2 regions of the Pelagibacterium sp. 26DY04 genome follow, and region 2 is predicted to be linked to the other one. Evidence: riboswitches for the same ligand, from Rfam matches in the RefSeq annotation. Region 2 holds a riboswitch; the other holds the start of a gene.
What was found. A riboswitch is a leader RNA that binds a small molecule or an ion and turns the genes downstream of it on or off. The one in region 2 is predicted to bind cobalamin.
Positions count from the first base shown of each region.

Region 1: it holds a riboswitch for cobalamin, as region 2 does, so the genes downstream of both, NO932_RS06315 ((2Fe-2S) ferredoxin domain-containing protein) here and cobW (cobalamin biosynthesis protein CobW) in region 2, are expected to answer to the same signal.

Region 1 covers NZ_CP101731.1:1,324,827-1,339,575, reverse strand. The annotation lists gene NO932_RS06355 (TAXI family TRAP transporter solute-binding subunit) at 1-210, opposite strand, end outside; gene NO932_RS06350 (D-amino acid dehydrogenase) at 389-1,633, shown strand; gene NO932_RS06345 (PAS domain S-box protein) at 1,803-3,989, shown strand; gene NO932_RS06340 (response regulator) at 3,986-4,375, shown strand; gene NO932_RS06335 (ABC transporter substrate-binding protein) at 4,485-5,681, opposite strand; gene NO932_RS06330 (ABC transporter substrate-binding protein) at 5,712-6,911, opposite strand; gene NO932_RS06325 (ABC transporter ATP-binding protein) at 6,916-8,004, opposite strand; gene NO932_RS06320 (iron ABC transporter permease) at 8,001-9,077, opposite strand; gene NO932_RS06315 ((2Fe-2S) ferredoxin domain-containing protein) at 9,090-9,761, opposite strand; cobalamin riboswitch at 9,928-10,149, opposite strand; gene NO932_RS06310 (hypothetical protein) at 10,146-10,358, shown strand; gene NO932_RS06305 (ring-cleaving dioxygenase) at 10,444-11,409, opposite strand; gene NO932_RS06300 (branched-chain amino acid ABC transporter permease) at 11,632-12,630, opposite strand; gene NO932_RS06295 (branched-chain amino acid ABC transporter permease) at 12,775-13,632, opposite strand; gene NO932_RS06290 (ABC transporter ATP-binding protein) at 13,638-14,342, opposite strand; gene NO932_RS06285 (ABC transporter ATP-binding protein) at 14,339-14,749, opposite strand, start outside.
Region 2 covers NZ_CP101731.1:385,537-400,285, reverse strand. The annotation lists gene NO932_RS01870 (cobyrinate a,c-diamide synthase) at 1-927, opposite strand, end outside; gene cobA (uroporphyrinogen-III C-methyltransferase) at 899-1,747, opposite strand; gene NO932_RS01860 (cobalt-precorrin-6A reductase) at 1,794-2,558, shown strand; gene NO932_RS01855 (cobalamin biosynthesis protein) at 2,530-3,522, opposite strand; gene NO932_RS01850 (LacI family DNA-binding transcriptional regulator) at 3,606-4,625, opposite strand; gene NO932_RS01845 (hypothetical protein) at 4,731-5,252, shown strand; gene cobO (cob(I)yrinic acid a,c-diamide adenosyltransferase) at 5,272-5,916, opposite strand; gene cobN (cobaltochelatase subunit CobN) at 5,913-9,905, opposite strand; gene NO932_RS01830 (endonuclease/exonuclease/phosphatase family protein) at 9,909-10,934, opposite strand; gene cobW (cobalamin biosynthesis protein CobW) at 11,033-12,088, opposite strand; cobalamin riboswitch at 12,155-12,380, opposite strand; gene NO932_RS01820 (aldo/keto reductase) at 12,462-13,439, shown strand; gene NO932_RS01815 (DMT family protein) at 13,655-14,032, shown strand; gene aztD (zinc metallochaperone AztD) at 14,061-14,749, opposite strand, start outside.

The DNA.
Region 1 (14,749 bases), 940 kb from region 2:
ATAGACCGAGGCGGCCGTGGATTCGACCGAACAGCGGAAACCATGTTCGGCGCGCGTTTCGTTCATGAGCCGGCAGATCGCGCCGCCCACCGGATAATAGACGCCGGTAACGCCCCCGGTTCCGATCGTGACGAATTGATCCTGAGCCTGGGCAGCGCCCGCACCCGCCAGAACCGTGGCGGTCATGAGGCCGAGAAGCTTTCGATTCATTGCGTTTCCTTCCTTGTTCTGGAGCGCCTTGTGATCGGCCGCCATTGCCGCGGCACGTCCGGCACCCTAAGGATCGGTATTAAGGACAAGAATGCGCTCAAGAGCAAGTTCGGGAACCGGACGATCGTCGGCTTTGTCCACCGGCGGCCAAAGAGCCATGTAAAACGAGGTCATCGAGATGAAGATCATTATCATCGGCGCGGGCGTGGTGGGTCTTGCCACGGCATGGCGCCTCCAGCGGGATGGCCACCACGTCACTGTAATTGACCGCGATTCGGGCCCGGGACTCGGTACAAGCTATGCCAATGGCGCACAGCTAAGCTATTCGTACGTCGCCCCACTGGCCGACCCCTCGGTATGGGCCCAGTTGCCGCGCTTCCTCACCGATCGTGGCTCGCCGGTGCAGTTCCGGCCAGGGTTTGATCCGTTTCAATATCGCTGGTTGCTGCAATTTCTTGCTGCGTGCACTAAGCGGCAAGCGTTCGAAACCGTCGATAGGCTGGGCGAGTTGGCCGCATTGAGCCGTCGGGTGCTGCACGGCTCTCCCGAGTTGATGGCAGGGCAGCTTCACTGGACAGCCAGCGGCAAGCTGGTGGTTTACAGTTCTGAAAAGAGCTACGCGTCGGCGCGGAAACTGGCGGATCGCCAAATGGCCAGCGGCACGGAAAAGCGGGTACTGGACCGCGATGAATGTCTCGAACTCGAGCCTGCCCTCGCTTCGATTGCGGATCGACTTGTGGGAGGCGTCTTCGCACCCGATGACGAAACAGCCGATGCGTATCTGATGTGCCGGCGCCTGGAGCAGTTGATGCTGGAAAGCGCCAACCCGCCGCTCTTCCTCTACGAAACCGCTGTCACCGATTTCCGGCGCAAAGGCCGCGCGATCGAGGCCATCGAGACCGATCGATGTTCGTATACGGCCGATCTGGTCGTGCTGGCCGCGGGCGCCGGCGCAAGGACGCTGGGGCAGCGCCTCGGGCTCGATCTGCCGATCTATCCCATCAAGGGCTATTCCCTGTCCGTGCCCGTCGCGCGCGAAGCGGCCGCGCCTCGAGTCAGCGTGACGGATGCGGCGCGCAAGATCGTTCTGGCACGGCTCGGCAATTCGCTCCGTCTTGCCGGAGCGGCCGACATCGTCGGCTACAATCTCGATATCGATCCTCGCCGAACGAATAAGCTGATCGCCGACGCGATAAGCGATTTCCCGGAGGCGGCGGATTGGCAAAAGGCTGAACTGTGGGCAGGGCTCCGACCGGCAACGCCCACCGGTCAACCTATTGTTGGCAGCACGCCTGTCGACAATCTTTTGGTCAACGTCGGACATGGCGCGCTGGGGTTCACCCTTGCACTCGGCACGGCTCAACGTCTCGCGGACCTGATCGCCGGTTCGGCAGGGAGGTTTCGCTCGGCTGCATCGCCCTAGGCAGCGCTCTTGGCGACCAGCCCCGCCTATGGTTCGCACTCTTTTACACAAGCGATCTATTCGGAACCATCCGAGCCGGCAGTCGTTCAAGAAAGTTATCAATCCCTCCAGCCCCGGTGATCCCAGGGTGCCGCCGCCAGCTGTAGGACAACCGTCACGTAGGGGCATTTTGTCGAACGTAGAAGAATTCCCAATCGAAGCCCGCCGGACAACGGAATACGAGGCGCTCATGTCGGCGGCATCGAGTGTGCTCAATGCAATTCCAGGTGCCGTCTATTTGTGCGACCACGAAGGTTGGCTGGTCCGCTACAATGACGACGCAGCCCGGATTTGGGGTAGGACGCCGGCTCTTGGAGTGGAACGGGAGCGCTTTTGCGGTTCGCATGCCCTGTTCCTGCCGGACGGCACGCCATTGGCACACGACGTCTGCCCGATGGCCAAGGCCGTATATGAGGGTGCTGAAGCGCACAATACAGAAGTCGTTATCGAGCGGCCGGACGGATCACGCCGCACAGTGTTGGTGAACATTCGCGCGTTGAAAGGTCCTAAGGGGGAAATCCAGGGCGCGATCAATTGCTTCCAGGACATTTCTTCCCAAAAGGTGATGGAAGAAGAACTTCGGCACAAGAACGCCGATCTCGAAGATTTTTTCGAGAACAGCGCGATCGCCCTCCATATAGTGGGACGGGACGGGATCATTCTGCGGGCCAACAAGGCCGAACTCGAGCTCCTAGGCTATACCGCCCAAGAATATATCGGGCGGCATATTGCGGAATTCCACGCGGATGCGGAGGTCATAGGCAATATCCTCAGCCGGCTTGGCAGAGGTGAGCGGCTTGACCGCTATCCGGCCCGCCTTCGCGCCAAGGACGGCTCGATAAGGCATGTTCTCATCACCTCCAACAGCCGCCTCGAAGATGGAGAATTCGTCAACACGCGCTGCTTTACAACCGACGTCACGAACCTGCACGAAGCCGAAGTGGGGCGCCGCGAGAGCGAAGAGCGCTTAGCGGCCACCTACGAAGCCGCAACCATCGGAATCGCCGAAGCGGACGCTTCAGGACGCCTTCTCCGGGTCAACGACGCGCTTTGCCGGATGCTCGGGCTTTCGCGCGACAAACTGCTTACCATGTCGTTCTACGATTACACGCACAAGGACGATCGCGAGCGGGATGCCGCGTCCTACGCGCGCCAGACACGAGGAGAACTGGACAGCTACGTGCTGCGCAAGCGAGCGACCCGGGGTGACGGGAGGACAATCTATCTCGACATCCACAGCTCTTCCGTGCGGGGCGAGGACGGAGAGTTCCGTTATGGCGTGCGAGTCATTCAGGACGTTACCGCCGTCAAACAGATGGAAGACCAGATACGCTCCAGCGAGCAGCATCTTCGCGTTCTTCTCGAGGCGCTTCCCGCTGCGGTGTACACAACCGATGCGGAAGGGCGCATCACGTTCTACAACAAGGCGGCCGTCGAAATGTCCGGGCGCACGCCCGAGCCGGGCGATATGTGGTGCGTGACATGGCGCCTGTTCAATACTGACGGTACGCCGCTTCCGCACGATCAGTGCCCCATGGCGATCGCGCTCAAGGAGAACCGGCCGGTCCGAGGAGCGGAAGCCGTCGCCGAGCGGCCCGATGGAACTCGTGTCCCCTTCATTCCCTATCCCACGCCCCTGCACGACGAAGAGGGCAATCTGGTGGGCGCGGTCAACATGCTCGTCGACATTACCGAACGCAAGCAAGCCGAAAGCAGGCAGAAGACGTTAATCGACGAGCTCAATCACAGGGTCAAGAACACCCTCGCTACCGTACGGTCACTGACAGCACAGACCATCAGGCACGCCGACAATCTCGATGATTTCCTGGTTCGGTTCGAAGCCCGGCTGTTGGCGCTTGCGCGCGCGCACGACCTGCTGACGCGACGGCACTGGGAGGATGCGCCGCTCGAGTCGCTCGCCAGGGACGTATTGACCCCGCTTGCCGGCGAGGCTGCCGGCCGGGTGATGCTCAACGGGCCATCTATTGAGCTCACCTCTCGCGAGGCCCTGAGCTTGACCATGGCGCTTGCCGAACTCGGTACCAATGCCATCAAATATGGCGCGCTGTCCTCTGAAACCGGGTCTCTAACGCTCAACTGGCACCTGCAAGGCGCAGCAGGTTCACACTCGAGATTGATCCTCGAATGGCAGGAGCGTGGAGGGCCTGTCGTTAAACCGCCAACCCGGCGGGGCTTCGGGACGAGGCTTATGGAGGGTTGCATAGAACACGATCTGCGCGGCGAGTTCGATTTGGTTTTTTACCCGGAAGGCGTCTTCTGCTCCATCTCGATCCCCATCTGGGTGGAGCCGGCATGACGGTATTCACCGACGTCAAGGTGCTGATCGTAGAGGACGAGTTCACCGTCGCCATGATGATCGAAGATGCGCTGGCAGAGCTCGGGTGCAGGATTGTCTCGTCTTCATCTCGCGTTCCACATGCCTGCGAGATTGCGGAGACCGCCGACATCGACGTTGCGGTGCTCGACGTCAATGTGGCAGGGCAGCCGGTTTTTCCTGTGGCCGAGATCCTTAGGCGGCGTCGTGTTCCGATGCTTTTTAGCACCGGATATGGCGTTGCGGCACTGCCGCCTGCGTTTTCCAGTCATCCCGTTCTGAGCAAACCCTTTTCAGACCGAGAGCTGCAACAAGCCCTCACCCTTTGCATCACGGCCAATTCGGCAGCCAATGCAGGCGGTGTATGACGGCACCCCCACCCCGTGTCGAACGAGTTCGCCCGGGGCTATTTGGTTGGTCCGCTCCGGAAGCCGGATCGGTGTCAGATTTCTGCCGGCGTAAACGCCGGCAGAAATCCTACGGCCGTGTGAAGCAAACGCCGCTTTCGCCGGGAAACAACTCCGGAAGGATCCCGATCGCGTAGTCGCGGATCAGCCGGTCGACATGCACATAATTGGTTGCGCCGCACTCGGCATAATTCTCGTCGGTTCCGGTGAGGTAGTTGCCCTGGGCTAGCGCGGGAAAGCTCTGGTAGCGGGTGTCGGTGGCGATCGTCTCGACGTTCACCGCCTGCTCGTAATAGAGGATGAAGAAGTCGGCATTGGCGGCCCGGCCGAGCGAGGTTTCAAAATCGAAGGTCATTCCATTGCCAGCGTCATTGCCTTCGGCAAAGGGATTGTTGACCCCGAGCGTCTCCAGGATCTGCCCGTTGAGCGAGCGTGGCCCGTGAGCATACATGAAGGTGCAGCCGCGCTGCTCGCCGATACAGGCATAAGCTGCGCTGAAATCCGAAGGCAGTTGATTTTCCACCCTGTCCGCCACCTCCTGGTACCGCTCTTCGATCGCATCGAAATGCTCGTTGGCGTACCCTTCGAGATTATAAAAAGCTGAGAGGAATTTGAGCCATTCGGATGACCCGAGCGGGGTGGGCTCGATCCGGTTCGACACCATGACCGCCGGCAGGCCCCGATCCCGCGCGTCGGCCACTTCGCTGTAGCCGGGACCATATCCCGCCATGACCAGGATATCGGCCTCCAACCCAAGCGCGGTTTCAAAGTCGATGCCGCTCGATCCGAGATTTTGCGGATCGTTCGCGGCATCGAGCACCCTCCCGAACCAATGGTCGCTCTGTGCCGAGTTGATCATCCCATTGGAAACCCCGACGATGGTACCCAGCGCGTCGATCTCGTCGAGCATGGCAAGCCCGTTATTGTGCGTAATCATGGTTCGGTCGACGGGAATATCGACCACAAGCGCACCCTCGAGTTCCCCCGTGAGGTCCGGCTCGGGCGTGCCACACTGCACCAGCACGTAGGCCAGATCGGCTGCGTCGGGGAATTCCGAGTTCGGAACGGTCAGCAGCTTGTAGTTGTTGTGGTAGGAGATCGACCAGAACGCTGAATGGCGCGGTTCCACCTTTTCGGGGAAATAGTCGGTGGACGGATCGAACGCCTCGACACATGCGGCGGCCCCTCCCCCCTCTTGCGCGGCAACGGGCAGGCTCAGGCCCAAGAACAGGGCGGCACCGGCGATCGTGACAAATCCAGTTTTCATGTTCTTTCTCCTCAATCCCGCTCCAGCCACCTATTGCGAAGGCGCCTTGAAGCAGACGCCCTCCTCGCCGGGGAACAATTCGGGCAGCACGCCGATCGCATAGTCGCGGATCAGCCGGTCGACGCGGACATAGGTCACCGCGTTGCATTCGTGGTAATTGTCGACCGTGGAAATGATGTAGTTTCCCGAAGCCAGGGCCGGCACGTTCTGGTAGCGCGGATCGCTGGCCAGCGCCTCGGGCGAGGCCACGTAATAGATGATGAAGAAATCGGTATCCTGCACACGGCCCAACGCGGCCTCATAATCGAAGTCCATGCCGTTTGGCCGGTCATTTCCCTCGGCAAAGGGGTTTTTCACCCCCATTAGCTGAAGGATCTGCCCGTTGAGCGTGTTGTCGCCATGGGCGAACATGAAGCCGCAGCCGCCCTCTTCGCCAAGGCAGGCATAGCCGACCTCATAATCGTCGAGGCGTCCGGCGGCCTCCTGCGCGATGGAGGTATAGTCGGTGCTGATCGTCTCGAAGACGGCGTTGGCCTGGGCTTCCTCATTGTAGAAAGCGGCAATGAATTTGAGCCATTCGGATGAGCCGAGCGGGGTTGGCTCGGTGCGGTTGGAAACCATGATCGCCGGCAGCCCCCGCTCGCTCACCGTGGTCACTTCATTATAGCCTGGGCCATAGCCGGCCATGAAGATGACATCGGGTTCGAGCGCCAGCGTGGTTTCGAAATCGAGATCGGATTCCGAACCAACATCGACAGGGCTCCCGGCCGCGGCGACAAGTTCGGAATACCAGGCATCGCCTTCAGCGTAGCCGAGATAGTTTCGCGTCAGTCCCACGATAGTGGGCACCTGCCCGATCTCGTCGATCATGGCCAGGGCATTGCGGTGCGTGACGACGGCCCTCTCGATCGGCACCTCGACCAGCAGCGCGCCTTCGAGGTCGCCCGTCAGCTCGGGCGCCGGCGTTCCACACTGCACGAGCACGTAGGACAGGCTTCCTCCCGAGGAGTCTTCGGTATCGGCAACCGTCAGCACCTTGTAGTTGCCGTGATAAGACGCTTCCCAGAATTGGGAATGGTCCGATGCAACCTTGTCGGCGAAATAGTCCGCCTCCGGATCGAAATCCTCCACACATGTGGACGATTGCTGGCCCGAGCCCTCTTGGGCAACGGCATGAGGGATTGCTGTCAGCGCCGCCAAGGCGACGACTGCCCATGTCCATTTCTGCATCAGATCAGTCTCCCGCCCCTATCGGCATTGGTCGCTCGGCCAAAAGCCGCAGATGGGCGACCAGGCTTTCGAAATCATTGCCTCCACACGTCTGGCCATTGGCGTCCAGCCGCCAGGCCACGCCCTTATCCGCCAGCGTTTCGACGGAGAGGCTGTGGTGCGCGCGCACATCTTGCCCGACCGGGACGCAGCCGGCGCGCTCCACGGCGCGGGCGGCCCAGTGGGACGATACCCCTGCCCCCGACACGGCAATCCTTGGCCCACCCTCATCGGCTGTAACGATGAAGGTTCCCACCTGATGGTCGAACGAAATGCCGCGGCCGGCATAGGCGCGGGCGATCGAACCATTATGGGCGAGATCTTCCGGGCATCCGGTCTCGAACGCCCCGTCCCCATGCACCAGCCAGATCTGATCGGCGGTGCGCAGCGCGAGTTCGAGGTCATGCGTGGACATCAGGATCGCAAGTCCTGTTTCGTCCACCAGGCGCCGAAGCAGCGCTGTCAATTCGACCCGCCGCGTCAGATCGAGAAACGCAGTGGGCTCGTCCAGCACGAGGATGGAGGGCCGCTGCGCCAGCGCCCTGGCAATCATGACGCGCTGGCGCTCGCCGTCGGACAGCTCGACCACCTGCCGGTCGGCCAGCATCCGCGCTCCGGCGGCGTCGAGCGCCCATTCCACCGTGTCGCGGTCTTCCTGTTCCATCGCCGCGAACCAGCCCATGTAGGGCGCGCGCCCCAGGCCGACCAGCGCGCGCACCGACATCAGCCCGACGTCGACGCGGTCGGTCAGCACCACGCTCAGCCGTTGAGCACGCTCGCGGGCGGACATGCGGGCCAGGTCAACCCCGTCGAGCATGACCCGCCCGGCGAGCGGCCGCTGGCTTCCCACGAGGCTGCGGAGCAAGGTGGATTTACCGGCGCCGTTCGGCCCGAGAAGAAAGGCGAACTGCCCCTGTCTCAAGGTAGCGTCGATGCCGGTGAGCACGTTGGCCGGGCGGCCCCGCGCGCCACGATATCCGACAGTGAGATCGATCGCCTCGATCACCGGCCGGTCTGCCTGATGATCGGCCCTGATTTCCGATAACGCGTTCATGACGGCACCTGCCCGGCCTCGCGGCGACGCCGCAGCAACACCCAGAGGACGACCGGCGCGCCCACGAAGGCGGTGACCGAATTGAGCGGAAGCGAGACGTTGGTCAGCCCGTTGCCTCCCGCCACGTATTCGGCCAACAGCACGAGCAGCGCACCGACCAGTGCGGAACCGGGCAGCACGACGAAGTGATTGGAGTCGCGCAAAATGCCCCTGACCAGATGCGGGGCCGCCAGCCCCACAAAGCCGATGGCGCCGCAATAGGCGGTGACCACGCCGGCCAGGATGGCGACGATGGCGAGCGCGCTGAACTGGATGGGTCGCACCTTGATCCCCATGGTCGCGGCGTAGTTCTCGCCCAACAGCAGGATGTTCATCGATTTGGCGAGCAACACCGAAGCGAGAATGACGGCGATGCAAGCCGGGGCGACGATCTGCAGGTCGTGCCAGCTCACGTCGCGAACCGTGCCGCGTGTGAAAGAGGCAAGCCCCTGCAGCCGCTCGGGATCGGCATAATAAACGAGCACATCGACCAGCGCGCCCGAGAGAAAGCCGAACATGACGCCGACGATCAGCACGGTCGTCGGATTGCCGACCCGGCGCGCGAACGCCAGCGCAAGCACCAGCACCAGTCCCGCGCCCGCCACTGCGGCGCCCGTTACGCCGAGCTGACGAACGATGGTCAGCCCCGAGAGCCAGCCGGTGGTCGATGTCCCCAGGATCACGATGGCTGCTCCGAGCACCGCACCTGAACTGACCCCAAGCACGAAAGGATCGGCAAGGGGATTGCGGAACAGCGTCTGCATCAGCGCTCCGCCCACCCCCAGCGCGGCCCCGGCAAATACGGCGGTTATGGCCTTGGGCAGACGCGCATCCATCACGATGACGCGGTGAATGTCCCGGCTTCCTTCGCCGCCGAGCAGGATTTGCGTCACCTCCCCGATGGGGATGAACACGGTCCCCCGCGCGAGCAAAATCAAAAAACCGAAAGCCACCAAGGCGACGAAGGCGGAGAAACTGACCAGTACGCGGCTCGGCCGGGCTCCCGCCGGCATTCTTGCGGTCAATGTCGACATCTGCTCCCTCCCCTAGGCAATCGCCGCTTTGGCGGTGGTGGAAAAGAACAGATGCTCGGGCAGCGTCGTCTCCTCGACGATCACGGAGCGCACGAATTGGCGGACGGCTTCTCCATCGGGCAGCCGATACCATTCCCCTCGGGGATAGACGGCAACCATCGGTCCCTTGTTGCACGGAAACATGCAGCCCGTGCGGGTGGTCAGGCATTTGTGTCCGGCCTTTTGCCGGCTGATTTCCGATTTGAGCGCCACGACCATCGAGGCGGCATCGCGGTAGTGGCAGCGCGGCCCGGTACAAACCAGAATGTGGTGGGCGAAAGCTGGTGGCGTCTCCCAACCGGGCTTGCCCAGGCTGGTTTTGGCTGTTGTCGCAGGCTCGGCGGTAGCGACATTGTCGAGCGCGGACGCGGCCATGCGTTCGAGCAGATCGGTGGTTTCGAGCACCTCCCGTCCGATCGCTAGTTCAAGATCGTCCCGTCCCGTCAGTTCCAGCCAGTTCCCCACCGCGCCCGGCAGCCAGGCACGCATGGATTCGCTGAACGGCAGTCCGATTGGCTGGATCAATATGCGCCGGTGCGACCGTGCGACCAGCGCCTCGAGTGCATCGGGCAGGCTCGCGGAGCTTCCTTCCAGACGCACCAGCCTGGAAGGCACATTAACCGCCGCCTCCAACCGTGCGGCCATGGCTTTGAATCGCCCCGCGCTCAAATTGTGCTGTGAGATCGTAAAGAGAATGGCGTCAGGCTGCATCGCTATCCGCTCCCACAATGGGGCGGGCAGAACCGATCGGCCATTTCGACGAGCGAATGGTCATAGGTAGTTCTCTCCCGCCGAGGCACCTCGCTCGGCTCAAAGGTCGTGTCGTTCCGGCAGGTCTACTGGCTCCCGGCTCAAATGCCCGCCACCGCCTTCCCAGCCCGATGGGACCAGTGGCAGTTTGGCGACAGGCTCGCCGGTTACAGTTGCGAGGGCAGCCACGGAATTGGCCCCGATTGGGTCGTCCGCACCGTGTTCCCTTTTCATCCGATCGCGGCGTGTCGCCCTGATCGGAACCGTAACGCGCACACAATGGCAGCTTCGTCAGCAGCGCGCAAGCCGCTCGCGAAAGTGATCGAAATGCATTGGCGCCATGATGTTTCCTCCTCCATCAGAAAGCCGGAACCACAGCGGGATCAGGCTTTTAGCGCCCGTTCTTTCCAGCTTGGTCATCAGCCGATAGCAGAGAGTGTGCCGCAAGCCTTGACGGAAAACCTGCACATTCTTTTCCAGTTTTCTGTATGAAACTTGCACAGCCAATTCCAGTTTTCCCGCTGGAGCCCGCCCATAGCAAAAGGCACGGGCCGAGCCCGTGCCTTGCGATTGGCTGTTATTGCGGGACCTTGATCGGCTCGAGCGGAGCGACGATCTCGGCCCGGCGGCTTTCGAACCAGGGCGGCAGCATCAGGTTCTTGCCCAGCTCCTCGAGCGGCTCATCGGTTGTGAACCCGATATCGCATGTGGCGAATTCGGTCAGCACCCCTCCGGGCGAGCGGCAATAGACCGAGTGGAAGTAGTTCCGGTCCTTCTGCTCCGATGAGTCGGTGTAGCCGAGACCTTCGAGCCAATCCTTGAGGACCTTCTGGGTATCGTCGTTTTCGACCTGAAAGGCGACGTGGTGCACGGTGCCTTCGCCAAAGGTCCACGACCCTTGCGGCGTATCGGCGTCCTCACGCAGAATCACCGTCTTGCACGGGCCCCCGCCATTGATTTCGTACTGGTGGTAGTTGTCTTCCTGTCCGGTCTTTTCAAACCCCAGGGCATCGACGAGGTAGCTTTCCATCGAGGGGATTTCGCGCACGGACATCACGACGTTGTTGAATCCCTTGACCGAATTGGCTTCGGAGATCTCGTCGGTTGTCCACCCCTTGCGGGTGTCGCGATTGTCGCCGACCACTTCATAGCCCAGGCCCACGGGATCTTCGAAATAGATCCGGTCCTTGCCGAACAGGCGTTTGACGCCCGAATGCTTTACCCCATGGCGCTCGAGGTGCCGAGCCCAGAAGTCGAGGCTGTCTTCGCCCACGCTATAGGCGGTCACCGCGACCTGGCCTGTGCCCCTGCGCCCCTTGCGGCCGTCCTGGCGATAAGGAAAGGTGGTCATCACGGTGCCGATCTCGGCATCCGCATTGGCGTAGTAGAGGTGGTAGATCGGCACCTTGCCGTCAAACAGCACCGTCTGCTTGATCATCCGCTGGCCTACGACCTGCGTCAGGAAATCGATGTCCTCCTGAGCACCGCCCACGCACGATGTGACGTGATGGATGCCTTTCACGAGCTTATGTTCGTCGCGCATATTATACCTTTTCTGTACCGGACCATCGCCGGACGTCTCGCGATTGTCTCTTCCCAAACCGCCGCCAGGGCGGTCATCGAGCGGATGGACCCCCATCCTCGGAAAAGTTTAAGAGGCGGCGCGAGTGGGAACCTGCATAATCCGTTGCGAAATTCTGCACGAAACAAGCGGGCAATCGGATGCACACAAGCTATTGAAAATCAACAGTTTTTACGTTCACTTTCAATCCCGATCGGAGCGCTCCAGCCGCTTGCGCGTGGGGAAAAGGTGTATGTTGGTGGCCGAGGAAAACATCCCCCACAACCCTTTAGGCGCAAACAGCATCATGACGATGGCCAGGAGTCCCAGGAACATCAGGTACCATGGGCCGAAGGCCGAAAACCATGAGCGCAGCAGCACAAACACGATGGCGCCGATGATCGGCCCTTCGATCGTGCCCAGCCCGCCGATGACGACGATGAAGATCACATAAGCCGTCCAATCCATGACCGAGAACGCCGCATCGGGAGAAACGCGCGCCTGCTGCAGGAAATAGAGCGCCCCGATCAGCCCTGCGCCGAACGCGGCGAAAACATAGACGAGGAACTTGGTGCGGTTGATGTCGATCCCGACGCTTTCGGCGGCGATCTCGCCGTCCTTGATGGCCGAGAGCGCCAGTCCCAGGCGCGAGCGCAGCATGAGATAGGCCACGACCACGATCATCACCACCACGGCGAGAGCGCCCCAATAGATGACGATCTCCCGCGCTGCCGCCGCACGCGCGCCGAACAGCTCGGCGGCAAAATCGAGGCCGAACATCTCCGAGGTAGCGGCGCGCGGCAGCGCCGTGCCGCTGCCGCCGCCAAGAGCGGGCCAGATCGCGGCGATCAGGCGGAACACCTCGGCAACCACCCAGGTGACCACCGCGAAATATGCTCCCTGCAGCCGGAACACCACGAGCCCCACCGGAATGGACAGCAGGGCCACGAATACCGCCGAGATCAGCACCGACAACAGCGGATCGGCCCCCATCATGATCACCACGTAGAACATGCCATAGGCACCCACGCCGACGAACGCCTGCTGGCCCACCGAGATGAGCCCCGCATAGCCCGCCAGGAGATTCCAGCACTGGGCGAGCCCGATCAGCATCAGGATCAGGATCAGGTCCTGAAGCAAGGCGCGTTCGACGAAAGCGGGAGCCGCGAAAAGGACCAGGACGATAAGCCCCATGACGATCATGCCGATCCTGGACACTTTCGTATCGACGACGACACGATAATTACCCTTGGCCGCACCAAGGGCATCCTTGGCGTGAACCTCCCTCAGGCCCGTGTTTGCGATGGTGGTGCTATCTGTTTGTGAACTCATGGTGTGCCGCGCACCCTATTGTTTGGGGAACAGACCGCGCGGCCTGACCAGGATGATCAACAAGAAGACGATGTGGCCGACCAGGATCTGGTACTGGGGATGGATCGCGGCGCCGATGGCTTGGGACACGCCCAGAATGACTCCCCCCGCCAATGTGCCCCACAAACTGCCCAGCCCGCCGATCACCACGGCTTCGAAAGCGAACAGCAGCCGCGCCGGCCCCTGCGACGGATCGAAATTGGAGCGCGCGCCCATGAAGAATGCGGCAATCGCGATCACGATGAATGCCAGTCCCATGGCGATGGCGAAGACCTTGTGAGGATTGATACCCACGATCTGCACATAGGTGCGGTTGTCGGAGGTGGCGCGCAGCTTGCGCCCCAGCGCGGTCATGTAGAACAGCGCCGAAAGCCCGCCGATCACCGCGACGGCGGCCGCGAACGTGAACAACGGCATCACCCCAAGGCTGATGCCGCCGACCGTGAGCGACGCCGATTCGATCCCGCCCAGGCTCAGCCGCCGGCTATTGGCGGTGAACGCTTCCAAAAGACCGTTCTGGATGATGATCTGCAGCCCAAAGGTGACCAAAAGCGGCACCAGCAGGTTTTCTTCCACGGTGCGGTTGAGGATCACCCGCTGCAGCGCCCAGCCCAGGGCGAACAGGAAAGGCAGCGCGATCAGCATGGCCCAGAAAGGCGGGATGAAGAAAGCGGTCGAAAGCGCCAGGATGACGTAGGCGGCGAGCACGATGAAGTCGCCATGCGCAAGGTTGACCAGGCGCATGACCCCGAAGATCAGCGACAGCCCGGCGGCGTAAAGCGCGTACAGCCCGCCCAAAAGCACACCTTGAATGATCGTGTTGATGAGCGTCATGCCGCCTAAACCCCAAAATATGCGTCTTGTATCTGCTCGCGCGTGAGCTCTCCCGGCCGGCCTTCGAGGCTGACCCGCCCTTCCATGAAGCAGTAGACCCGGTCCGCAGCATCCAGCGCCGCCGTCAGGTCCTGCTCGACGATCAGCACGGTCGTCCCTCGCCGCTTAATCTCGGCGACTGCCAGGTAGACGTCCTTGACGATCGCTGGAGCCAGCCCGAGGCTGATCTCGTCGCAAAGCAGCACCTTGGGATTGCTCATCAGCGCGCGGCCGATGGCCACCATCTGCTGCTGGCCACCCGACAGCGTCGTTGAGGCTTGATTGCGCCGCTCCTTTAAAATCGGGAACAGGTCGTAAATGGCTTCCAGCGTCCAGCCGCGATCCTCGCTCATGCCGTGCGAGCCGACCATGAGGTTCTCCTCGACGGAAAGCGAGGGGAACAGCCGCCGCCCTTCGGGCACCAGCGCCACGCCCTTGCGCACCATGTCGAAGGCAGGCGTGCCCCCCACCGCCATGCCTTCAAGGCGAATCTGGTCGGGCTTGGAAGCGTTGAGCCCGCAAAGCGCGTTCAGGAACGAGGACTTGCCCGCCCCGTTCGAGCCGATAATCGCTACCGTCTCGCCGGCATTGACCACCACGTCGACACCGAACAGCGCCTGGAAGTCGCCATAGAACACTTCGAGATTGTGTGTTTCGAGCAGAGCACTCACGATGCCACCTCCTCAATGCCCAAATAGGACCGCCGCACCGCGGGATCGGCCATGACCGCCTGGGGCTCGCCCTGTGCGATCAGCTTGCCGCGCTCGAGCACGATCAGCCGCGAGACGACCGAGAGCAGCGCGTGAACGATGTGCTCGATCCAGATGATGGTGACGCCGCGCTTGTGCAGCGAGCTGATCAGTGCGACCAGCTTGTGGCATTCGCCCTCGGTCAGCCCGCCAGCGATCTCATCGAGCAGCAGCAGGTCGGGGTTGGTGGCCAGCGCCCGCGCCAGTTCAAGCCGCTTGCGGTCCAAAAGGGTGAGCTTGCCTGAAACGATATTGGCCTTATCGGCCAGTTCGGTCATCTCGAGGATGGCAAAGGTCTCCTCGAGCCCCATCGGGGATTCACCCGCGCC
Region 2 (14,749 bases):
CAGCGTCCCCCCATGCAGCTCCGGATACCCCCCCGGCAGGAACACCGCATCCGCATCGCCCTCCGGCGCCTCATCGGCCAGCGGCGAAAAGAACGAAAGGCTGGCGCCAGCCTCGTGCCAATGCCCGAGCAGATGCGGATAGACGAAAGCGAAAGCGGCGTCATGGGCGATGGCGATCCGCTGCCCCAAAGGGGGCAAACTCGGCACCGCTGGAGCCTCGACAACCGGCTCGGCGATGGCCCCGAGCAGGCGAAAATCAACATGGGTGTTCAATACCGCAGCCATGCGCTCGACATAGCCTTCAATACCATCAACATCGCCGGGCAGAATCAGCCCCAGATGCCGCTCGGGCAGCACAAGGTCTGCCCGCCGCGGAATCGCTCCCAGGCATGGCAATCCGGTCCTGGCCAGCGCCTCGCGCAACATGGTTTCATGCCGGTCCGAGGCTACTTTATTGAGGATCACTCCGGCCACCCGCACGTCCTCGCGCCACCCGGCAAAGCCCGAAACCAGCGCCGCCACCGACTGCGCCTGCTTGTCGCAATCGACCACCAGAACCACCGGCAATCCCAGCGTCGCCGCCAGATCTCCGGTCGATCCCGTGCCATCCACGGCGCTGTCGAACAGCCCCATCACCCCTTCGACAAGCAGCGTGTCGTAGCCCTCGGCGTGCGCCCAGGCCCGGCCACGCAGCGTTGCCGCATCCATGGCCCAGGGGTCGAGATTGATCGCCGCTGACCCCGCCGCGAGGGCCAGAAAGGCCGGATCGATATAATCCGGCCCGGTCTTGGCCGGCGCCACGCGATAGCCGGAATTGGCCAGCGCGCGCGCCAGCCCCAGCGTTATCGCCGTCTTGCCCGAGCCCGAACGCGGCGCGGCAATAATCAGCCCGCGCGGCTCAGCCAAGGGTGTTCTCCTTGAGTTCATCACGATACCAGTCGAACGCCTCCCGGTATCGCGACACCGGGCCGAGTACGACGATGGCGGGCGTGGGAATATCCTGCCGTTCCCCCAGCGCCCCCGCTTGGGCCAGCGTGGCCTCGAGCACCGATTGGTCGGGCGAAGCCGCATTGGAAACGATCGCCACCCTATCGTCCGGATCACGTCCCGCCGCGATCAGCTTTTCGGCGATCGAGCCCAAATGCTTGACCGCCATATACATGACGATCACCGGGGCAGCCGTCGCCACCGCCTGCCAGTCCACGCCCTGGGGCACACCGCCCTTCTCGTCGTGCCCCGTCAAAAAGATCACGGCCTGATTGGTGTCGCGATGGGTGACGGGAATCCCGGCATAAGCCAGCCCACCCACGCCAGCGGTGATACCGGGAACGATCCGGAACGCGATTCCCTCGCGCGCCAGTGTCTCGGCTTCCTCTCCGCCGCGTCCGAACATCATCGGATCGCCGCCCTTCAAACGCAGCACTTTCTTGCCGCCCCGCGCCAGCTCGACCAGCCTCAGGGTGATGTCGGCCTGTTTGGGCGAGGGCTTGCCGCCACGCTTGCCGGCATAGATCCTTTCGGCAGAAGGGTTGGCCATTTCCAGCAAACCGCCCCCGACCAGCGCGTCATAGACGATCACATCCGCCTGCCCCAGCGCGTGATAGCCGAGCAGCGATATCAGTCCCGGCGCACCTGGTCCTGCCCCCACCAGCCAGACCGTGCCCGGCTCGAAAGCGGGAAAATGGGCGGCATCGAGCCGGGCGAAGTGCCCTTGGCCCAAAAACCTGCGCCGCAGCCATCCAAACATCAAATCACATCCGCCATCAGTTCGTACTGGTGTATAGAGCCAGGATATGACGACGAGCAACGACAACACCGACCAGCGCCGCATATTGATCCTCGGAGGCACGGGGGAAGCGCGCGAACTCGCCGCCGCGCTGATCGCGGACGGTCATGCCGTCATCAGTTCTCTGGCGGGACGCACCAAAGCCCCCACCCTGCCGCCCGGCGAAATCCGCATCGGCGGGTTCGGCGGTCCGCAGGGCCTGGCCGCCTATCTCGATGAGCAGGCGATCGATCTTCTCGTCGATGCCACCCATCCCTTCGCCGCCAGTATGTCGGCAAACGCCGCTACCGCCGCGTCGTCCGCCAATGTTCCGTTGGTCCGCCTCGAACGGCCGGCATGGTCCAGGCCCCAAGGCGCGATCTGGTTGGAGGTTCCCGACATGGAGGCGGCCGCCGATGTGCTGCCCGAGGACTCCCGGGTATTGCTGACGGTCGGCCGGCAGGATCTCGATCCCTTCCGCAAACGCGCAGACTGCACGTTTTTTGCCCGAATGATCGAAATTCCGGCCGACCTTCCCCCCGAATGGACGATCATCGCCCATCGTGGTCCGTTCACCCTCGCCCAGGAGAAGGCGGTGCTGACCGCCAACGCCATCACGCATCTGGTGAGCAAGAATTCCGGCGGTCTCCAGGTGGCTGCCAAGCTCGCCGCCGCCGCCCAGCTCAACGTTCCGGTGATCATGATCGCCCGCCCGGCGCTGCCCGAAGCCGAAACCGTTCAGACCGTGGCTCAGGCGCGCGAAGCTATCGGGCAGCTTTTCCGAACCGGCTGATATCGATCGGGGTATCGGCCTTGCCCAGGGCGCAGGTGACGTTGCCGGCTATCCGCTTGGGCTCGATCAGCGTTCCGGCCTTGAGAGCCACTGCCTCGCACACGCCCGCCAGCCCCGTCGCTGCTTCCACGGCTGCCGATGGCGTCTCGAGCCGCTTTCTCTCCCTTTCGATCTCGCGCCGCGTGAAGACACGCAACGGCACGCCGAAATGCTCCGCTGCTTCAATCAGTGCGCCCGTCTTGACATGGCTGTCGATCGTCGCCAGCGCCGCGACCGCGCCGGGGGCGATGTCGGCATCTGCGAGCACCGTTTCGACCAGCCCGATCACATCCGGGGCAACAGCCTTGCTGGTACACCCCAAGCCGACCACGACGGTTTGAGGATGCACCAGCAGCCCCGGTCCTTGCCTTGGGCTCTCGCTCAGCCGCAGGAGCTGGCTGCCTTCGTCCGAAACAGGATATCCGGCGAGTTCCAGCCACCCCGAGCGCCCTTCGACCCGGAGTTTTTCGCCCTTGAGCAGCGCCGCCATCAGCGGCCGCATCGCCTTGGGGTCGGCCACCACATAGCCGGGCGGCGGGTCGTCGAGGGAAAATTCGTAAAGCGTATCGGAAAGGGACGTGACCGCCGCAAAGCCGCGGAACCCATCGGCGATCCAGCGGGCCAATGCATTGGCGCCGCGATGGCTGCCCAGAAGGGGGACGGCCACCTTGCCGTCGGCGGAAACCGCCAGCACCGGCGGCTCGGATACCTTGTCGCCCAGATCCGTCCCCAGCAACCGGATCAGTACGCCAGCGGCGCAAACCCCGACGATCGGCGCGCCCTGCGCGTAAGCGGCAACCACCAGGGGAGCGGCGTCCTCACGGCCCGCGCCGCACAGATGCACCGGCGCACCCAGCAATTGCGCCACATGCCGGGCAATCTCGTCGCCGCGCGGGGAGATGGAAAATACGAGCGGGGTCTTCAACGCCAGAGGCTTAACTTGAGTGAGGCAGTCGGTTTTCGCCTAGCACAGTTTCTCAAGCCCGCCAATCGGCGGATTGGGCATGCTTACGCGATCCGCGCCACTGAATCGCGTGGCACCAGATGCACCGGCAGCTCGATGATCGGCAGGTCGGCCCGCGTCCGTCCTTCGATGATGTCGAGCACCAGGGTCATGGCGTGGCGGCCCATCTCCTCCTTGGGTTGGTGCACCGTGGTCAGTCCCGGCACATAGGTGTCGGCGAGAACGATGTCATCGAACCCCATCACCGACAGATCGCCCGGCACCGAGACCCCATAGCGATGCAGTTGTGAAATGAACCCCATGGCCGCCTCGTCATTGGCGACAAAAATCGCCGTCGGCTTGTCCTTGAGCGAAAGAAAGCTCTGCGCGGCGGCCCGTCCGCCGATGGCATTGAACCCCCCTTCGAAAAACCATGTGTCGTTGATCGCAACTCCGGCTTCTCCCATAGCCCGGCGCAGCCCGTTGGCGCGCGCCCGCCGCACCGGCGTCCGGTGCGGACCATAGGCGTGCCCGATCCTTGTATGCCCCATCTCGATCAGATGCCGGCCCGCGATATAGCCGGCCCGCTCGTTGTCGATCAGGATGTGAGGCACGCGCATAAGCCCGCGCTCCTCGCTCATGGCGACGATCGGCGGCGTTCCGGCATAGAGCTTCTTGAGCAGCGCAAGATCGTGATCGGCGATTTCATGGCCGGAAAGGATGATCACCCCGTCCACCTTGGCGGTGCGCAGATTGGAAAGGATCAGTTCCTGGGTGCCGCCGGGGCTGGGGTTGGTGATGGTGATCGAATAGTTCGACGCCTCGGCCCGGCGCTGAATGCCCCTGAAGATCTCCGAATAATAGATGTTGCCGATATCGTTGGCGACGACCAGTACCGCATTGGCGCGCTGCTTTTTGAAATTGCGGGCGGTTTCGGACTGCACGTAGTGCAGCGCTTCGACGGCTTCAGTCACCTTGCGGCGCGTCTTTTCGGTCACCGTCTCGGGCGCGTTCAAGGCCCGCGACACGGTCGCTGTCGAAACGCCGGCATGACGCGCCACGTCCCCGATCGATGGTCTTTTCACGTCCCCTCCCTACCCCGAGGCGATTGCCTGCAACCGCTCCTGTTTACGCCACTTGCCGCCAAAGCGGAACCGCGCGCCGTCACTTGAAAATTCCCAGGCTTGCGAATGCCACAATCGCCGGGCAATCATCGCGCCATGTCGAGCCGTCTTCTTGCCGCATTGATCATTTTCGCCAGTATTTCCGGGCCTTTGCTGGCTGCGGAATGGTCGCGCTACGTCAATCCGCGATTCGGCATGGCGGTGGATATTCCCGCGGGCTTTCATGCCGAGGGCAGCGCGCCGGTCCAGGGCGACGGCAAGCGCTTCCGCGCCGAAAACGGCCGCGCCACCATCACCGCCTGGGGCGCCCCGGCCATGGGAAATGATTTCATGGCGGAAACCAGCGCCCGCATCCGCGCTGACGAGAACGATGGCTGGGCCATCACCTACCGCTCGGAAACCCCCGATTGGGCCGCCTGGGGCGGCACCCGCGGCGGACACGTCTTTTATGCCAAGGCTCTGCTGGTCTGCGACGGCACCCAAACCGCCAATGTGCGCCTGGACTACCCGGCCATCGACGTTCCCAATTTTGATTCCATCGTCAACCGCTTAGGCCAGAGCCTTGGCCAAGATGGCGCGTGCTTCTGATCGCTGAGGCTGCCGACGGCTAAAACTCAATCCCCGCCTGAGCCTTCACCCCCTGCTCTCGGAAGGGATGCTTGACCAGCGTCATCTCGGTCACGAGGTCGGCGATCTCGATCAGCTCGTCCTTGGCATTGCGGCCGGTCACGATCACGTGCTTGTCGGCCGGCTTGTTCTTGAGCGTCTCGATCACCTCATCGAGCGGCAGATAGTCGTAGCGCAGGCAGATGTTGAGCTCGTCGAGCAGCACCATCTGATAGTCCGGATCAGCGATCAGCTCCTTGGCCCGGTCCCAAGCCTGCCGCGCAGCGGCCAAATCGCGCTGGCGGTCCTGGGTGTCCCAGGTGAACCCGTCACCCATGGCGTTGATCGACACCTGGTCGGGGAAGTGCTCCAAAATATCACGCTCGCCGGTGTGCCACTTGCCCTTGACGAACTGGACGATCCCGACCTTGAACCCATGGGCGATGCCGCGGAACACCATGCCGAACGCCGCCGTCGACTTGCCCTTGCCCTTGCCGGTATGAACGATCAGCAGACCCTTTTCGGCCTGATTGGCAGCCACCAGCTTGTCGCGCGCCACCTTCTTTTTGCGCATCTTTTCGGCATGGTAGGCGTCGCGCTCCGCCTCGGTCATGGTGTCCGTCTTTTTGGGCTGGCGATCGGTCATCTCTCGTCCTCGAGCAGGGCATGGGCGGAATTGGAGCGCGGCGCCCAGAAGCCGCGCTCGCGCGCTTCGGAAAATCTTTCGATCAGTTCTTGGTATCCGAACCGGTTCGCGGTCATAAGGAAATCACGCGTCGCTTCGTCCTCGACAAAGGCGGCGAAGGCCATGTCGAAATGGTGCGATTTGACCGCACCCGTGGTCGCTGCGAACCCGAACATGAAATCGACGGTCGCGACGATCTCGAACGCCCCGCGATAGCCATGCCGCTTCATGCCGTCGATCCATTTGGGATTGACCACCCGCGCCCGCATCACCCGCGCCACCTCTTCCTCGAGCGTGCGCACCTTGGGTGTTTCTGGCCGCGAGGTGTCGAGATGATAGGCTGCGGGCTTTGCGCCGGACAGCGTCTCGACCGCCGCAGAAAGGCCGCCCTCGAACTGGTAGTACTGGTCGGAATCGAGCAGATCGTGCTCTTGATTGTCCTGCACATGCACTACCGCTTCGGCCCCACGCAGCCGGTCGGCGAACAATGCTCTTTCGGCGATCCCCTCGGCATGAGCGCCATAAGCATATTGCCCGCTGGCCATTACCGCCTCGGCGAGATCGGCCTTATCCTCCCATTTCCCGCTCTCGACCAGCTTGCCAACGCCGACGCCATAGCCGCCTGGGGCGGCTCCGAAGATGCGGTGTCCGGCGCGCAGTGCGGCGTCTTGCTCGGACGCCCCATTCTCCATCAGCGCCAGCGCATCGGTGCGCATGCGGGCGGCGATCGGGTTGTCCTCGACCGGCTCGTCCAGCGCTCCGATGGCCCGCACCGCCTTGTCGAACAGGGCGATCTGGGCGGGGAAGGCATCGCGGAACAGCCCTGATATCCGCAAGGTCACATCGACCCTGGGGCGCCCGAGTTTCGCCAGCGGGATGATCTCATAGCCCATGACCGAGAGCGAAGCGCCCTGCCAGACGGGCCGCGCCCCGATCAGCGCCAAGGCCTGGGCGATGTCGTCGCCGCCGGTGCGCATATTGGCCGTGCCCCAGACACTCATGGCGATGGCCTGCGGATAGGCGCCGTGATCCTGGAAGTGGCGCTTGAGCAGATTGTCCGCCGCTTTCTGCCCCAACGCCCATGCCGTCTGGGTGGGAATGGCGCGGTTGTCGACCGAATAGAAATTGCGTCCCGTGGGCAGCGTGTCGATCCGCCCCCGCGTCGGCGCTCCCGATGGACCGGGCGGGACGAATTTCCCGTCCAGCCCGTCGAGCAATGCCTTGATCTCGCCCGGTCCCGAGGCGGCCAGCCTCGGCCGGATCGTCGTCTCCATCGTCTCCAGCACGGCTCTGGCCGCCTCCCAATCGGGTTCGGGCTCGCGCCCCGTCACCAGCTCCGCCGCCAGCGCTTCCAGCCGTTCGACGGTATCTCCACCGGTCCGCCACACCCCGCCATTATCGAGCGCGTCCGGCCTGGGTCCGGCCCATGGGGCGGCCCAGTCCAGATCGAGCGGATCGGCACCGAGTTTGAGATCATCGGCCAGCGCCCGGATCAGCGAGCCATCGCCCCCCTTGCCATCCCCGCGCGGCACGCGGGCAAAGGCGACCAGAAGGTCACGCTCGAAATCGCCTTGCGGCGAGCGCCCGAAGACATGCAGCCCGTCCCGGATCTGGGACTCCTTGAGCTCACAAAGGAAATTGTCGATCTGATTGAGCGCCGCATTCTCGTCCTCGGGCAGTTTCAGATCCGCGTCGAGCCGCGCATCGCGGGAAAAGTCGAGGATCTTGCGTTTGAGACTTTCCAATCGCCGCTGGTCCATCCCCATGGCCGCATAATATTCGTCGAGCAGCGCTTCGAGATCCTTGAGCGGCCCATAGGTTTCGGCCCGCGTCAGTGGCGGCACCAGATGGTCTATGATCGTGGCACCCGTCCGGCGCTTGGCCTGCGTGCCCTCGCCCGGATCGTTGACGATAAAGGGATAGAAATGGGGCACCTGCCCCCAGAGCACCGAGGGGTAGCTTTCGGTATCGAGCGCATTGGCCTTGCCCGGCAGCCATTCGAGATTGCCATGCTTGCCATTGTGGATCAGCGCGTCGATCCCGAATTCATGCCGCAGCCACAGATAGGCGGCGATATAGGCGTGAGGCGGCACGAGATTGGGATCGTGGAAGCTCTCTTCCTGGGAAACATCGTAAGCCCGCCCCGGCTGGAGCAGGATCGCGACGTTGCCGAATACCTTGACCGGCAAATGGAACGCATCCCCGCGCACGAAGGGATCGGCCTCCGGCTCCCCCCATCGCGCCGGCACGTCCTGGGTGATGCAGGGATGGAGGTCAGCAAACAATTGCTTGTACCGCTCGAGCGGCATCACCGCGTCGGATGTGCCATGCTGGGGCCGGGCGTTGGTCGGACCTGTCTGGAGATGTTCGATCAACGCGGTGCCGGAGCCGAAAACACCAACACCCCCGCTCCTGGCGAGCTCAGCGCCCCCCTCACCCCCGCCCCCTCTCCCACCAGGGGAGAGGGGAGCTCTTTTGGTCAGCTCCAAAGCGTCCACAAGCTCAGCTTCCCTTCTCCCCTGGTGGGAGAAGGTGGCCGCGAAGCGGTCGGATGAGGGGGGCGCTGAGACTGCCAAATCAGCCGCCGGTTGCGGTAGACCACCAACGTCATACCCAGCCCCCGCCAGCGCCTGCAAAATTTCGACGGTCGATTGCGGCGCGTCATACCCCACGCCATTGGCCAGCCGCCCGTCACGCAACGGATAATTGGCCAGCACCAGTCCGATCTTGCGCTCCGCCGGAGCCTTTCCCTGCAGCCGCGCATAATTTTTCGCCAGCTCCACCGCCCGCCGCACCCCATCGGGTTCGGGCGTGAACGACGTCAACGGGCATTGCGTCCGCCCGTGCCACACGGCTTCCGCCTTGTGGCCCACGATCAGCGTCCCCACCCGCCCGTCAATCTCGGGCAATACGACCTGCATGGCGAGGTCCTTGCTCGTCAGCCCGCGCGGATCGGCCTCCCACATCACCGGCGGGCGCGAACCCTGGACGAGCTGGATCACCGGCGCGTCGGTCAGCGCGAACGGATTGGCCTCCGGGGTCAGATCGTTCACCCCCAGCGCGAAACCGGTGAGATTGAAGACCGCCGCCGGCTGCAATTGTCCCAGCGCTTCGCGCACGAACCGGGCGCAATCGGATGCCTTGAGCGATGAGATGACCATCGGCACCGGCACCAAACCCTGTGCCTCCAGCCCATCGATCAACGCCTCGAGCGTCGCCGTGCCGGCTCCTTCGAGAACGGCGCGATAGAAGAGGATGGGAACAAGTGCGCCTCGCTCCGATTGGGCTCGTAGCCGGCGCTGCGCACCCCTCACCCCCGTTCCCTCTCCCTCAAGGGGAGAGGAGGGCTCTTGGTGGGGGACTGTCGGAGAGCTTATCTCGATTGCATCAAGGCTTGGGACAATCCCACGCTGGCGATCCCAAAACCCGAACGCGGGGAATGCCTTCGCCATCTCGGGCACCGGCCTCCCCTCCGCCAGCGCCCGAAACACCGCCAGGATCGAATCGGCATTGTCCGGTCCGCCGGCCAGGAACAGCCGATGCAGGCCATGCCAATCGGCCTCGGCAATTGTGGAGCGCCCCAGCAGCACAGGATCGGGATTTCCATCGCCTGGCAGAAACGCCAGCGCGATGCCCTTCCGCCGCGCCAGCATCTCGATCTCGTCGCACCCATAGGGCCAGTAAGCTGCCCCGCCGATCAGCCGGATGACGATCAGGCTGGCGTGGGAAAGCGTATCCTCGCACCAGAGATCGACGGAGAAATTATGCGTCAGCCGCATCAGATTGGCCAGCCGCAGACCCTCCTCGCCGGCCCGGTCCGCCGCCGCCGCCAGCATGGCCAGCTCGCTATCGGCCGAAGAGGCAAAGGCGAACGCCCCCGGCGTTTGGGCGAGGTCGATGGCCTCGCCCTCTTGCTGCAATGCTCCGGCTTGTGCGGCGAGAAGGTGCATGGGCTAGACGACCTGTGCGGGCTGGAGCTGGAACGTCGCGCGGACGATGCCGTGATCGGTGGTGCCGGTTTCCCGATGATCGTCGCGGTTCAGATGGTCATTGAGGATATCGAGCCCCTGGAACGACCAGATGCGCCGCCGCGAATTGTCGTAGAACTCCTGGCTCACCAGAATATGGTCGAGCGAAGTGCGCTCGTTCTGGAAGATGTGGGTGTAATAGACATCGCGCGTCGAGCGATATTGCTGCAGCGTCTGGGCTGTATAGAGCGAGGCGTCCCCGCCGCCCGCCGAGAGCCCCAGCAGGTAGCGCGGCTGGCCGGTCAAGACATTGGCGGTGTTGGACAGTGTCTCGTCGTTGATGTCGCCGAGCACGATCACCGGCATGTCGTTGCCGCGCATTCGCTCGATCAGCATCATGCGCAGCGCCGCAGCCTCCGCCGTGCGGCGGATGGTCGAAATCGCATAGCCGAGCGCTGTGGAATAGGGCGAATGGATTTCGCGCTCATACCAGCTTTCGCGGTAGACCTGGGTCGGGGATTTTGATTTGAGATGACAGACATAGACCGCGATCGGCTGCTGGGTTTCCACCGGCTGGATGGTGAAGTGGAGCACCGGACGCGAGAACCTGTCGATGGAAACATCGATCTGGGGCGTCTGCGGATCGTCGCCCTGGCTTTGCAGCCGGAAATTTTCGGGGAAATCGGCGATCCATTCGGGCTCGCCCACCAGCCATTCGGAACGCACCGCCGCCGCGCAGACGATGCCCTGCCCCTCGTGTCCCTGGGGCACCAGCGCTCTGTGACTGGTCTCCAACCCCGCCGCCATCAGCGCGTCGTCGAGCGCCCCGGCATGCCAGAGTTCTTGAAAGCCGATCACGTCTGCCGCCATCACCTCGAGCGCGATGCCCAGCCAGGAGATCTTTTCGTCATACTGGACCTGGGTCCAGCCCTCGCCCTGATAGATGGGAAGGCCGGGCCTGTTGAGGTTATAGAGATTGCAGGTGGTAAAGCTGATCTGTTCGCGAGCCATGGGCCATGCTCCTACCGGTTGCCGCTTGCGGACGGATTGTACCGATCCGCCCGAAAGCGAGGATAAACCGGAATCGAGGCGGTTAGCGTGACGCCCAATCAGGCGGCCTGCATCACCTTCTGGAGGCTCGCTTCAATCTCTTCGCGCGCCAGCGGGCTTTCCCCGATCACGACGAGGCGGGTGAGCCGTTCTTCATCGGCATTCCATTCTCGGTCGAAATAGGCGTTAACCCTCGGCCCTACCGCCTGGATGGCCAGCCGCGCCTTGGCGCCGGGGATGGCGGCAAAGCCTTTGAGGCGCAGCACGTCATGGGTGGCGATGGTGTCGGCGATCGCCGTCAGCAACTGGTCGCGCCCCGGCCCGGACGGCAGCGTCACCGAAAAGGAATCGAAATCGTCGTGCTCGTGGCCTTCCCCGCCATGATCCATCTCATGATGGCTTTCGCGGCCGGAAAGATCATCTTCGGACCCGATCCCCAGGCCCAGAAGCGCCATGGCATCCACATGCCCGTTGGCCGCCCGCACAATGGAGGTGCCCTTGCGCATATGCTTGCGCAATTGGGCCTCCACGGCATCGAGCACGGCCTCGTCCACAAGGTCGGTCTTATTGAGCACGATCATGTCGGCGGCCACCAGCTGGTCCTCGAACAATTCGCCCAGCGGGGTGTCGTGGTCGAGCATCTCGTCGAGTCGGCGCTGGGCGTCCACTGCCGCTTCATTGGCGGCGAACCGCCCCTCGGCGAGCGCCGCCGCGTCGGCAACAGTCACAACGCCGTCGATCGTCACTTCCGCCTTGATCTCGGGCCAGTTGAAGGCGCGGATCAGCGGCTGGGGCAGGGCGAGCCCCGAGGTTTCGATGACGATATGGTCCGGCCGATCGGGCCGGGCGAGGATCGCCTTCATGGTGGGGATGAAATCGTCGGCCACCGTACAGCAGATGCAGCCATTCGCCAGTTCGATCATGTCCTCTTCGCGGCACGTCTCGTCACCGCACCCCGCAAGGACATCTTTATCCACCCCGATATCGCCGAATTCGTTGATGATGAGCGCGATGCGCTTGCCCTTGGCGTGGCCGAGCAGGTGGCGCACCAGCGTCGTCTTGCCGGCGCCCAGGAACCCCGTGATCACGGTGGTCGGAATCTTAGTCTCTGTCATAGTTTAAGCCTCTTGCGCGTCCACCCGACGCGGGAATTGAGTGATGCACGAGGCTCCCGTTTGAAAGCCGCGTCCGGACGTGCTGGCAGGTCTCCTGGCTCGCCGCTCGGCCGGATCGCCTCCCCTTCCCGGCCATGTCGGCCAGTGGCGTTTCGGAGATGATCCATCGCGACTTACAGTTGCGGGGGCAGCCACGGCATTGGCCCCGTCAAGGGTCGTCCGCACCGTGTTCCCTTTTGCTTCCCCTCCCGACTCTTGCAACGAAAGGGGAACCAACACGGTTTAACCTCTGACACGCCCATTAAGTTCGAGTCAATTGCATCGGGGGGCGGGCTCGCTTATCACGAAACGGCAAACCGGAGAGACGACGACCATGAAGATGCGGCGGTTGGGGAAAACGGGCCTTTGGGTTTCGGAAATCGGGCTGGGCTGCTGGCAATTGGGGGGCGATTTCGGACCGATCGAAGACACCGAGGCCTCGACCATTCTCGCCAACGCCGCCCGGCTGGGCGTCAATTTCTGGGACACCGCCGACGTCTATGGCAATGGGCTCTCCGAACACCGCATCGGCACCTTTTACGGCAAGCCCGAAGATCTGGTGGTCGCCACCAAGGTCGGCCGCTCGTCCGCGCTCTACCCGGACAAGTACACAAAGGGCGGCATCAAGGACAGCCTCGAGGAATCGGCGCGCCGGCTGCTCGTCGATACCATCGACCTTGCCCAGCTCCATTGCGTGCCGCGCGACGTGCTCGAAGCCGGCGAGATCTTTTCCTGGATGGATGAGCTTCAGGCCGAGGGTCTCGTTAAAAACTGGGGCGCCAGCGTCGAAACCATCGAAGAGGCCGAGATCTGCCTTGAGCAGGATGGGCTCTCCACCCTGCAGATCATCTTCAACCTCTTCCGCCAGGACGCCGCCGACGGGCTGCTGGAAAAGGCCAAGCAGCGCGATGTCGGTATCATCGTGCGCCTCCCCCTCGCGTCGGGCCTGCTCTCTGGCAAATACACGCGCGAGACCGAATTCTCCCCCACCGACCACCGCAGCTACAATCGCGACGGGCAGGCCTTTTCGGTCGGGGAAACCTTCGGCGGCATCCCGTTCGAAACCGGGGTCGACCTTGCCGACCAATTGCGCGGCTTCGTGCCCGAAGGTCAGCGCATGAGCCTTTTCGCCCTGCGCTGGATCTTGGATCATGACGCGGTATCCACCATCATCACCGGCGTCTCCAACCCCGAGCAGATCGGCGTCAATGCGGAAGCGAGCGACCTGCCCGAGCTTTCGAGCGAGGTGCACGCCCAGCTCACCGAGTTCTACCGCGGCAAGGTGCGCCCGCACATCAGGGGCGAAGTTTAGAAATGATCCAATGCAGGCGGTCGTTCCAGGCACCGCTCACCTCCCCACCACCATGTTATTCCGGGATTTATTCCCGGAATCCAGCAGCAGCGCTTGCCAACGTCTCGACGGTTGCTCTTTTTCTTAACATTGCGCTTGATTTTCCCCCGCTCAGGCGCACTGGATAGGCCCATGCCAGCCCGCCATCGTGGCGGGCTTTTGCGTGAGCCCCATCGATGCCCGCCACCCTTGCTGCAACCCCTTCGCTCGCTTCCCTTTTCGCTCCCATCCTCCTGCTCATCGCCTCGAACGTCTTTATGACCTTCGCTTGGTACGGGCATCTGAAATTCCCCGCCACAGCGCTTTGGACGGTCGTGCTGGTGAGCTGGGGCATCGCCTTTTTTGAATACTGGCTCGCCGTGCCTGCCAACCGGATCGGCTATGGCGTCTACTCAGCCGCCGAACTCAAGACCATTCAGGAAGTGATCTCGCTTTCGGTCTTCGCGCTCTTTGCCATCTTCTATCTGGGCGAAAAATTCACCCTCAACCACGTCCTGGGCTTCGGCTTTATCGCCCTGGGTGCCTTCTTCATCTTCAAGGGGCCCATCAAGTAAAAGGCCGCCCGGAGGCGGCCTCTCAAGATCAGTGGACAGCGCCCGAACCGCCGGCGACGACGATTTCATAGGGCAATCCGGGCACGGCGATCCCGCCCGCCGGCTCGAACGCTTGCGCGTCGACGCGGTGAATGGTGCTCTCCCTCGGGTCGGTCACCAGGATTTCATCGCCCGCCACCGCGATGCGCGGCCGCGGATCGGCCCAATGGCCGTCCATGGAATAGGGTTCGGTCAGCGTCAGCTTGCCCTCGAATTGCCCCGAAAGCGTATTGAGCCGGTGCAAATCGCCGTCCTCGGTGAAGATATAGGCATATTGCGGCCGCACGTTATCGACAGCGAAGTGAACCCGGCGCGTGGGCAAGTCGATGAGGTTGAAGCTTTCTTCCGCCGGGTCGATCACCACCACCCGGTCGGCACCGAAATTGCCCAGGAAGTACTGAATGCCGACCCCGCCCAGGAGCGTGGAAACCTTGCCCTCGGGCAGATCGTCGGCATAGGGGAGATGGCTCACCTGCGGCCCTTCGGCGCTGTCGGTGACCAGCAGCAGCCCGGTTTCGCAAGCGATGGCGAGCAGATTGCCCGAGCTTGCCTCCCCATGCAAACCGGGACATGCATGGGTTTCCCCGATCGGGTTGTCGTCACCGTCAAGGACATTGATCCCCACGGGCAGATTGGACGGGTCTTCCGGATGCGGCTCGGTGATCAGCACATGGTCGC